Cellvibrio sp. PSBB006: one gene and its partner. The protein of the gene in region 1 interacts with the protein of each later gene in a pairwise test. Links are inferred from orthologs where the notes say so. Each region holds a gene or a part of one and is shown in the gene's direction. Other genes may lie near its edges. The genes, in order: CBR65_RS11335 and CBR65_RS19025.

What was found.
Region 2: the proteins of CBR65_RS11335 (region 1) and CBR65_RS19025 interact in binary tests that used the Escherichia coli proteins (3 or more experiments, as listed by UniProt). The link is inferred for Cellvibrio sp. PSBB006 from one-to-one orthologs.

Annotation. Positions count from the first base shown.
Region 1 is NZ_CP021382.1:2,710,494-2,713,795, reverse strand. The notes cover bases 63-3,037. They hold CBR65_RS11335 (sulfate/molybdate ABC transporter ATP-binding protein), read left to right. Parts: upstream 63-1,008; coding sequence 1,009-2,067; downstream 2,068-3,037. Other genes in these bases: CBR65_RS11330 (MFS transporter), read right to left, coding at 2,207-3,037; cysW (sulfate ABC transporter permease subunit CysW), read left to right, coding at 63-882. Also shown: more of cysW, read left to right, coding at 58-62; more of CBR65_RS11330, read right to left, coding at 3,038-3,302. UniProt on the Escherichia coli protein: Part of the ABC transporter complex CysAWTP involved in sulfate/thiosulfate import. Responsible for energy coupling to the transport system.
Region 2 is NZ_CP021382.1:4,562,950-4,566,230, forward strand. The notes cover bases 288-3,241. They hold CBR65_RS19025 (glutamate-5-semialdehyde dehydrogenase), read left to right. Parts: upstream 288-1,108; coding sequence 1,109-2,374; downstream 2,375-3,241. Other genes in these bases: CBR65_RS19020 (glycine zipper 2TM domain-containing protein), read right to left, coding at 322-912; nadD (nicotinate-nucleotide adenylyltransferase), read left to right, coding at 2,398-3,039; rsfS (ribosome silencing factor), read left to right, coding at 3,105-3,241. In the rest of the region: CBR65_RS19015 (PepSY domain-containing protein), read right to left, coding at 1-240; more of rsfS, read left to right, coding at 3,242-3,281. UniProt on the Escherichia coli protein: Catalyzes the NADPH-dependent reduction of L-glutamate 5-phosphate into L-glutamate 5-semialdehyde and phosphate. The product spontaneously undergoes cyclization to form 1-pyrroline-5-carboxylate.

The DNA of each region.
Region 1 (3,302 bases):
TCTTCCCTGGGCCGTCGCACCCGCAAAGCGACCGATGCCACCACAGAACCTTTATGGATGCAAATGACGTTAATCAGTATGGCATTGCTTTTTTTAGCGCTGTTTTTAGTGGTGCCATTAATCGCCGTATTTACCGAAGCCTTTTCGCGCGGTGCCGATGTGTATTGGGCGGCCATTACCGAACCCGATGCCTGGCATGCGATTACATTAACCTTGTTGGCGGCAGCCATCGCTGTGCCGCTCAATGTCATATTCGGTTTGGCCGCAGCCTGGTCGATCACCAAATTCCAGTTTCGTGGCAAGCAGGCATTGATCACCTTGATCGATTTGCCTTTTGCTGTCTCGCCGGTGGTGGCTGGTTTAATTTATGTGCTGCTCTTCGGCGCGCAGAGTTGGTTTGGCCCCTGGCTCTCCGACAACAACATACACATTATTTTTGCCGTGCCGGGCATTGTATTGGCCACCGTGTTTGTCACCTTTCCGTTTATCGCACGCGAATTAATTCCCTTGATGGAAGAGCAGGGCACATCCTATGAAGAAGCGTCGCTCACGTTGGGCGCCAGTGGTTGGCAAACTTTTTGGCGAGTGACGTTGCCGTCCATTAAATGGGGTTTGCTCTACGGCATTATCTTGTGTAACGCGCGTGCCATGGGTGAGTTTGGTGCAGTGAGTGTCGTTAGCGGCCATATTCGCGGCCAGACCAACACGCTGCCGTTGCATATTGAAATTTTATACAACGAATATCAATTTGCGGCGGCCTTTGCTGCTGCCTCGTTACTTGCCGGTTTGGCATTGATCACGCTATTGGTGAAATCTTTACTGGAATGGCAGCACACACGGGAGCGCGAAAAATCCATCCGCGCTGCCCAACAACAAACCTGACTGACCATCCGTAGGTCGGATTAGCCGCAAGACGTAATCCGACACCATGGTGGCCAAAGGCATTGTCCCTGACACCAGAGATTCCAAAAAAGTAGCACTCTATTTATTCACGCAACGAGAAACATCATGAGCATCCAGGTCAAAAAAATCCACAAAAACTTCGGCAGTTTTTCCGCGTTGAATAACGTTTCACTGGATTTCCCCACCGGTGAACTGGTCGCGCTGCTTGGCCCCTCCGGCTGCGGTAAAACCACACTCCTGCGCATTATTGCCGGTCTCGAACAACCGGATAGCGGCGTAGTGGAATTCCACGGCGAAGACGCCACTAACGTCCATGTGCGCCAGCGGCAAGTAGGTTTTGTGTTTCAACACTATGCACTGTTTCGTCATATGACGGTGTTTGATAACGTGGCCTTCGGGTTGACCGTGCGACCCAAACACACACGCCCGAATAAAAAAGACATTGCTGAGCGCGTTCATGAATTGTTGCGCCTCGTGCAACTGGACTGGCTCGCCGATCGTTATCCGGATCAGCTTTCCGGCGGTCAACGTCAACGTATTGCCTTGGCTCGTGCGCTCGCGGTAGAACCAAAAGTGTTATTGCTCGATGAACCCTTCGGTGCACTCGATGCAAAAGTCCGTAAAGACTTGCGTCGCTGGTTGCGTCGTTTGCACGATGACTTGCATATCACCTCGATCTTTGTCACCCACGATCAGGAAGAGGCCATGGAAGTAGCGGATCGCATTGTGGTGTTAAACAAAGGTAAGATCGAACAGATCGGTTCGCCGGATAAGGTTTACAATAATCCTGCCAGTCCATTTGTGTATGACTTTATCGGACAGGTGAATTTATTTCACAGTCGTGTCAGCGAAGGCTGGGCCCATATCGGCGATTACAAATTACCGGCCCCGGAACACGCGAGCGTTAAAGACAGTGCTGCTGTTGCTTATGTTCGGCCGCACGATATTGAACTACAAGCGGAACCCCAGGGGGAGGGTTTTATCGAAGCGACAGTGGACAGTATCAGTACGGCGGGTTCGGTGTTGCGCATTGAATTGCGCCATGCACTCAGCGAGGATATTTTTCATGTGGAATTGCCGCGCTCGCAGGAACGTTTAATTCATTTACAACCTGGCGCCAGGGTTTATGCCAAACCTGTTAATTCCAAGGTGTTTTTGCAATGATTGTCAGATTAGGCTTCTTGGTTCTCTGAATTAACCCCCCAGCAATGGTGGGCAAAAGATGAAACCCTCGATCAACGCATCCGCGAACGCTTCAGCGATATACACGCCCAAGCCACACGCTGTAGCCGGGATCAAGTTTTTAAGTTCTGAAATAAACCCGCCGGATGTATGGCAACTTCACCAACACCATGATGCCAAACACAGCCGCCGCTGCGCCGAGCAACCACTGCAAACTCACCCATTGTGCGCAAGCACCGAAGATAAACGCACCCAGTGCCGGGCCGGCGCGAAAGATCAAACCGTACAGTGCCATCACCCGGCCTTTCATGGCAGGTTCGCTCAGTGTTTGCGCCATGGTTTGCATACCGATATTGCACACCACATGAAAAACACCGGCAATGGCGATGATCAACACCACCCATTCTAGTTGCGTCGTGAATGAAAAAATCATCAGGGTTGCAGCAATACCGATGGCGGCACCGAAGGTGATTTTAATTAAATGATCGGCGGGCTTGGCTTTTAACATCCAGATTGCGCCGAGCAAAGCACCGAATCCTTGCGCGCTCATTAACCACGACAAGGTTTGCGGGCCACCGCGCAAAATATCCCCCGCGATAGCTGGAAATAATTCGCTGAACGGCCGCGCGAGTAACGCAAAACCCAGTGCCAGCGCAAACAGTGCCGCAATCACCGGTGTGTGACGGATATAGGAAAATCCTGAATGGATGTCGTGCAGAATATGCGCGGTGCGTGGCGATAAGCCCGGTCGGTTAATGTGATGGCGTACCCATACGATCACAGTCACCAGTGCGATAAACGAAAACGCATTGATCAGAAAAACCTGTTCGATATGGCCGGTCACCATCACCAGACCGGCAATCGCCGGGCCGAGACTGCGGGCCAGGTTCACAGCAATGGAATTGGTGGCGATGGCCTGCGACATGCGTTCCGGCGGCGCCAGTGAACCGATCACCACCATGCGCACCGGTTGATTAAAACCTTGCACGCTGGCATCGGTGATCGACCACGCGAGTAATAACCAGATGGTCAATACGCCGCTGGCCGTCATGGCCCAGAGGACCAGCGTCAGCAGAATCAGCAATGTTTGGGTGAGTAACATCAGACGAAAAGGATTGCTGCGATCAGTCACCGCGCCCGCCAGCGGTGCGACCCACAAGGCCGCGATCAAATCGCTCATGGCAATGGCGCCTACCCAGGCTGGCGAATGGGTCAGT
Region 2 (3,281 bases), 1.9 Mb from region 1 along the record:
TTTACCGCCGTAGCGTTGTTGGACTATGGCCGCCGCCTGGGACGCAGAGATGCGCGCGCGCGGCCGTTCTTCCTGGCTGCCCTTGTCCCGCCGGGGTTCGGCGGAGGCGGTGGAATGGAGTGAGCCCAGCGTCATTGCCAGCAGCACAATAATCAGCCAGCGACAGGGGGAATTGGAGTGACGCAACAGCGACATGGCAAGACTTCCTGCAAAATCATCAAGTTGGGAGTAAGTATACAAGGTGTTTGCAACTACCGCGTGTGTGCCTTCACAGGAAAAAAGAATCCGGGGTGATTTGGCACCCCGGCAAAAGCGGAGCCATTAATAGCCGCGACCCGGGCGCACATGAACATCGACAGGAATACGGTCACCGGGATGCTGGCTGGTGCGGGTTTGGTAATACTGTCCGTGGTACTGATAGGTTACGTCGTAACCTATCACGCGCTGCGAATACTCGGTTTGGTAGCGGGTGTGGCAAACCTGCTCGTCGCGGTAGTGGGTAGTCCCGCCGCCGGACCGGTTGCGGCTGATGTCATGACCGATAGTTGCGCCGAGCAAACCGCCAGCCACGGCACCGACATCTTTGTTGCGTTTGCTATGCCCCAATTCATGGCCGACAGCCGCACCGATTAATCCGCCCACCACGGCACCGGTATAGGAATTACTTCTGCCGGGTTCACGATAAGCAACGGTTTCATAGTGGCAGGATTGCTGCGGCACCTGTGCTTCAATCCGCTGGTAAATCGGGCGAGCCTCGACCACGCGGGCATAGTCCCCGTGGCCTCTGTGATCGTAGCCAGTGTGACGATGCTGGTGCTTGTGGTGATGTTTGTGGCCCGCCAAAGCGCCATTGGCCAGCAACAAGCTCAAGGTGACGCCGGTGATGGTGCTGATCAAGAGGGACTTTTTCATGGTTGTTCTCCACTGAGTAATCTGGGGATCAAGGGACTCTTCACCCTTGGCAGCAGATTACCGCCATCAAACTGAACCGGAACTGAAGTAAATCCCGCTTTATGTCCCGCTAAATTCGCCAAAAGGGTGCGGCAATCAGGGTATAATCGCCGCACTCTTGTCTTCACATCACCCAGTTCACGGATTTTTACCACTGATGACCGATTCTCTTGATGTAAAAGCCTATATGGCCGAGTTGGGCCGCAATGCCCGTCAGGCGTCACGCGTGATTGCATCCACGTCAACCGGCGTAAAAAACCAGGCATTGCTAGCGATTGCTGATGCCCTTGATAACGCCCGTGCCACGCTGACTACTGAAAACCAGAAAGACCTGGAAGCTGGCGCGGCCAATGGTCTGGATTCCGCCATGTTGGATCGTCTCGCCCTCAAGCCGAGCACAATTGACGGCATGATCGAAGGGCTGCGCCAGGTAGCCGCACTGCCGGACCCTTGTGGTGAAATCACTGGTTTGAGCTATCGCCCGTCCGGCATTCAGGTGGGCAAGATGCGCGTTCCACTGGGTGTGGTGGGCATCATCTATGAATCCCGGCCCAATGTGACGATTGATGCGGCCAGCTTGTGTCTCAAATCCGGTAACGCGGCGATCCTGCGCGGTGGCAGTGAAGCCATTCATTCCAATCGCGCTATTGCCGTTTGCCTGCAACAAGGGCTGAAAGCTGCCGGTTTGCCCGACACGGTCGTGCAAATTGTGGAAACCACCGATCGCGCTGCTGTGGGCGAATTAATCACCATGCCCGAATATGTGGACGTCATTGTCCCGCGCGGCGGCAAGGGGCTGATCGAGCGGATCAGCAATGACGCGCGCGTCCCGGTAATTAAACACCTTGATGGCATCTGCCACGTGTATATCGACGATAAAGCAGATCTTGAAAAAGCCTTCGCCATTGCCCTCAATGCCAAGACCCATCGCTACGGCGTATGCAATGCGATGGAAACCCTGCTGGTGGCCGAGAGTGTTGCGGCCAACATCCTGCCGCGTTTGGCGGTAGCCTTTGGCAAAAAGGATGTGGAGCTGCGCGGTTGTGAAAAAACCCGCGACCTGATCAATGTCAATATCGCCACCGAAGAGGATTGGGCTACCGAGTACCTCGCTCCGGTGTTGTCGATCAAGGTGGTGGCCGGTCTGGATGAAGCCATTGACCACATTACCCGTTACAGCTCACAACATACCGACGCTATCGTGACCGAAGACTTCACCCGCGCGCGCCGGTTTATCACCGAGGTGGATTCCAGTTCGGTGATGGTCAATGCCTCGACCCGTTTTGCTGATGGTTTTGAATATGGTCTGGGAGCGGAGATCGGTATCTCTACTGACAAGATTCACGCGCGTGGGCCGGTAGGGCTGGAGGGATTAACCTCGCAAAAATGGGTCGTGCTGGGTGATGGGCACATTCGCCAATAAAGCCGCTGAAGGCGACGCCATTCATGCGTAACAAGATCGGCATCCTGGGCGGCACCTTTGATCCGATTCATCACGGTCATTTGCGACTTGCCTTGGAGTTGAAGCAATCTTTGGGATTGGCCCAGATGCGTCTGATGCCTTGTCATCGCCCGGTGCATCGCGGTCAGCCGCAGGTCAGCAGCGCACAGCGGGCCGAGATGATTCGCCTGGCGGTGATGGATTGCCCTGAGCTGACTCTGGATGAGCGCGAATTACGCCGCGATGAGCCGTCGTATACCTTTGATACCTTGCGCAGCCTGCGAGCCGAGTTGGGTGCAGAAGTGAGTTTGATCTGGGCCATGGGCACTGATGCCTTTGCAGCGCTGGATTCCTGGAACCGTTGGCAGGAACTGCTCGATTACACACATCTGGTGGTGATTGAGCGCCCCGGTTTTTCCCTGCCGAACGCAGGACCGGTAGCGGCGTTATTACAACACCATCGCGCATCGGCGACAGCGCTGGATGAACTGCCGGGCGGCGCAATTGTCTTGCCTTCATTGCGTCTTCTGGATATTTCGGCCACCGGCATCCGCGCGCAGTTGGCGGCTGGTGAGTCAGCACAGTTTTTATTACCCGAGTCGGTGCGACGATACATCCTGGCCGAAGGACTTTATCGACAGGATTAAGCATCATTTTCATGACTTCACTCAATGACGGGTGGAGTATTTTTTTATAAGTAAGCAGGTAAAGAATGTTAGAAGAGTTAAGCCAGATCGTGATCAATGCGCTCGAAGATCTGAAAGCTAAAAATATTGTGCAGTTGGATGTGCGCGAGATGACCGATGTGACGGATACCCTGATCATCGCCAGCGGCACCTCTAATCGCCATGTGAAATCCATCGCCAATAACGTGGTGGAAGACTCCAAA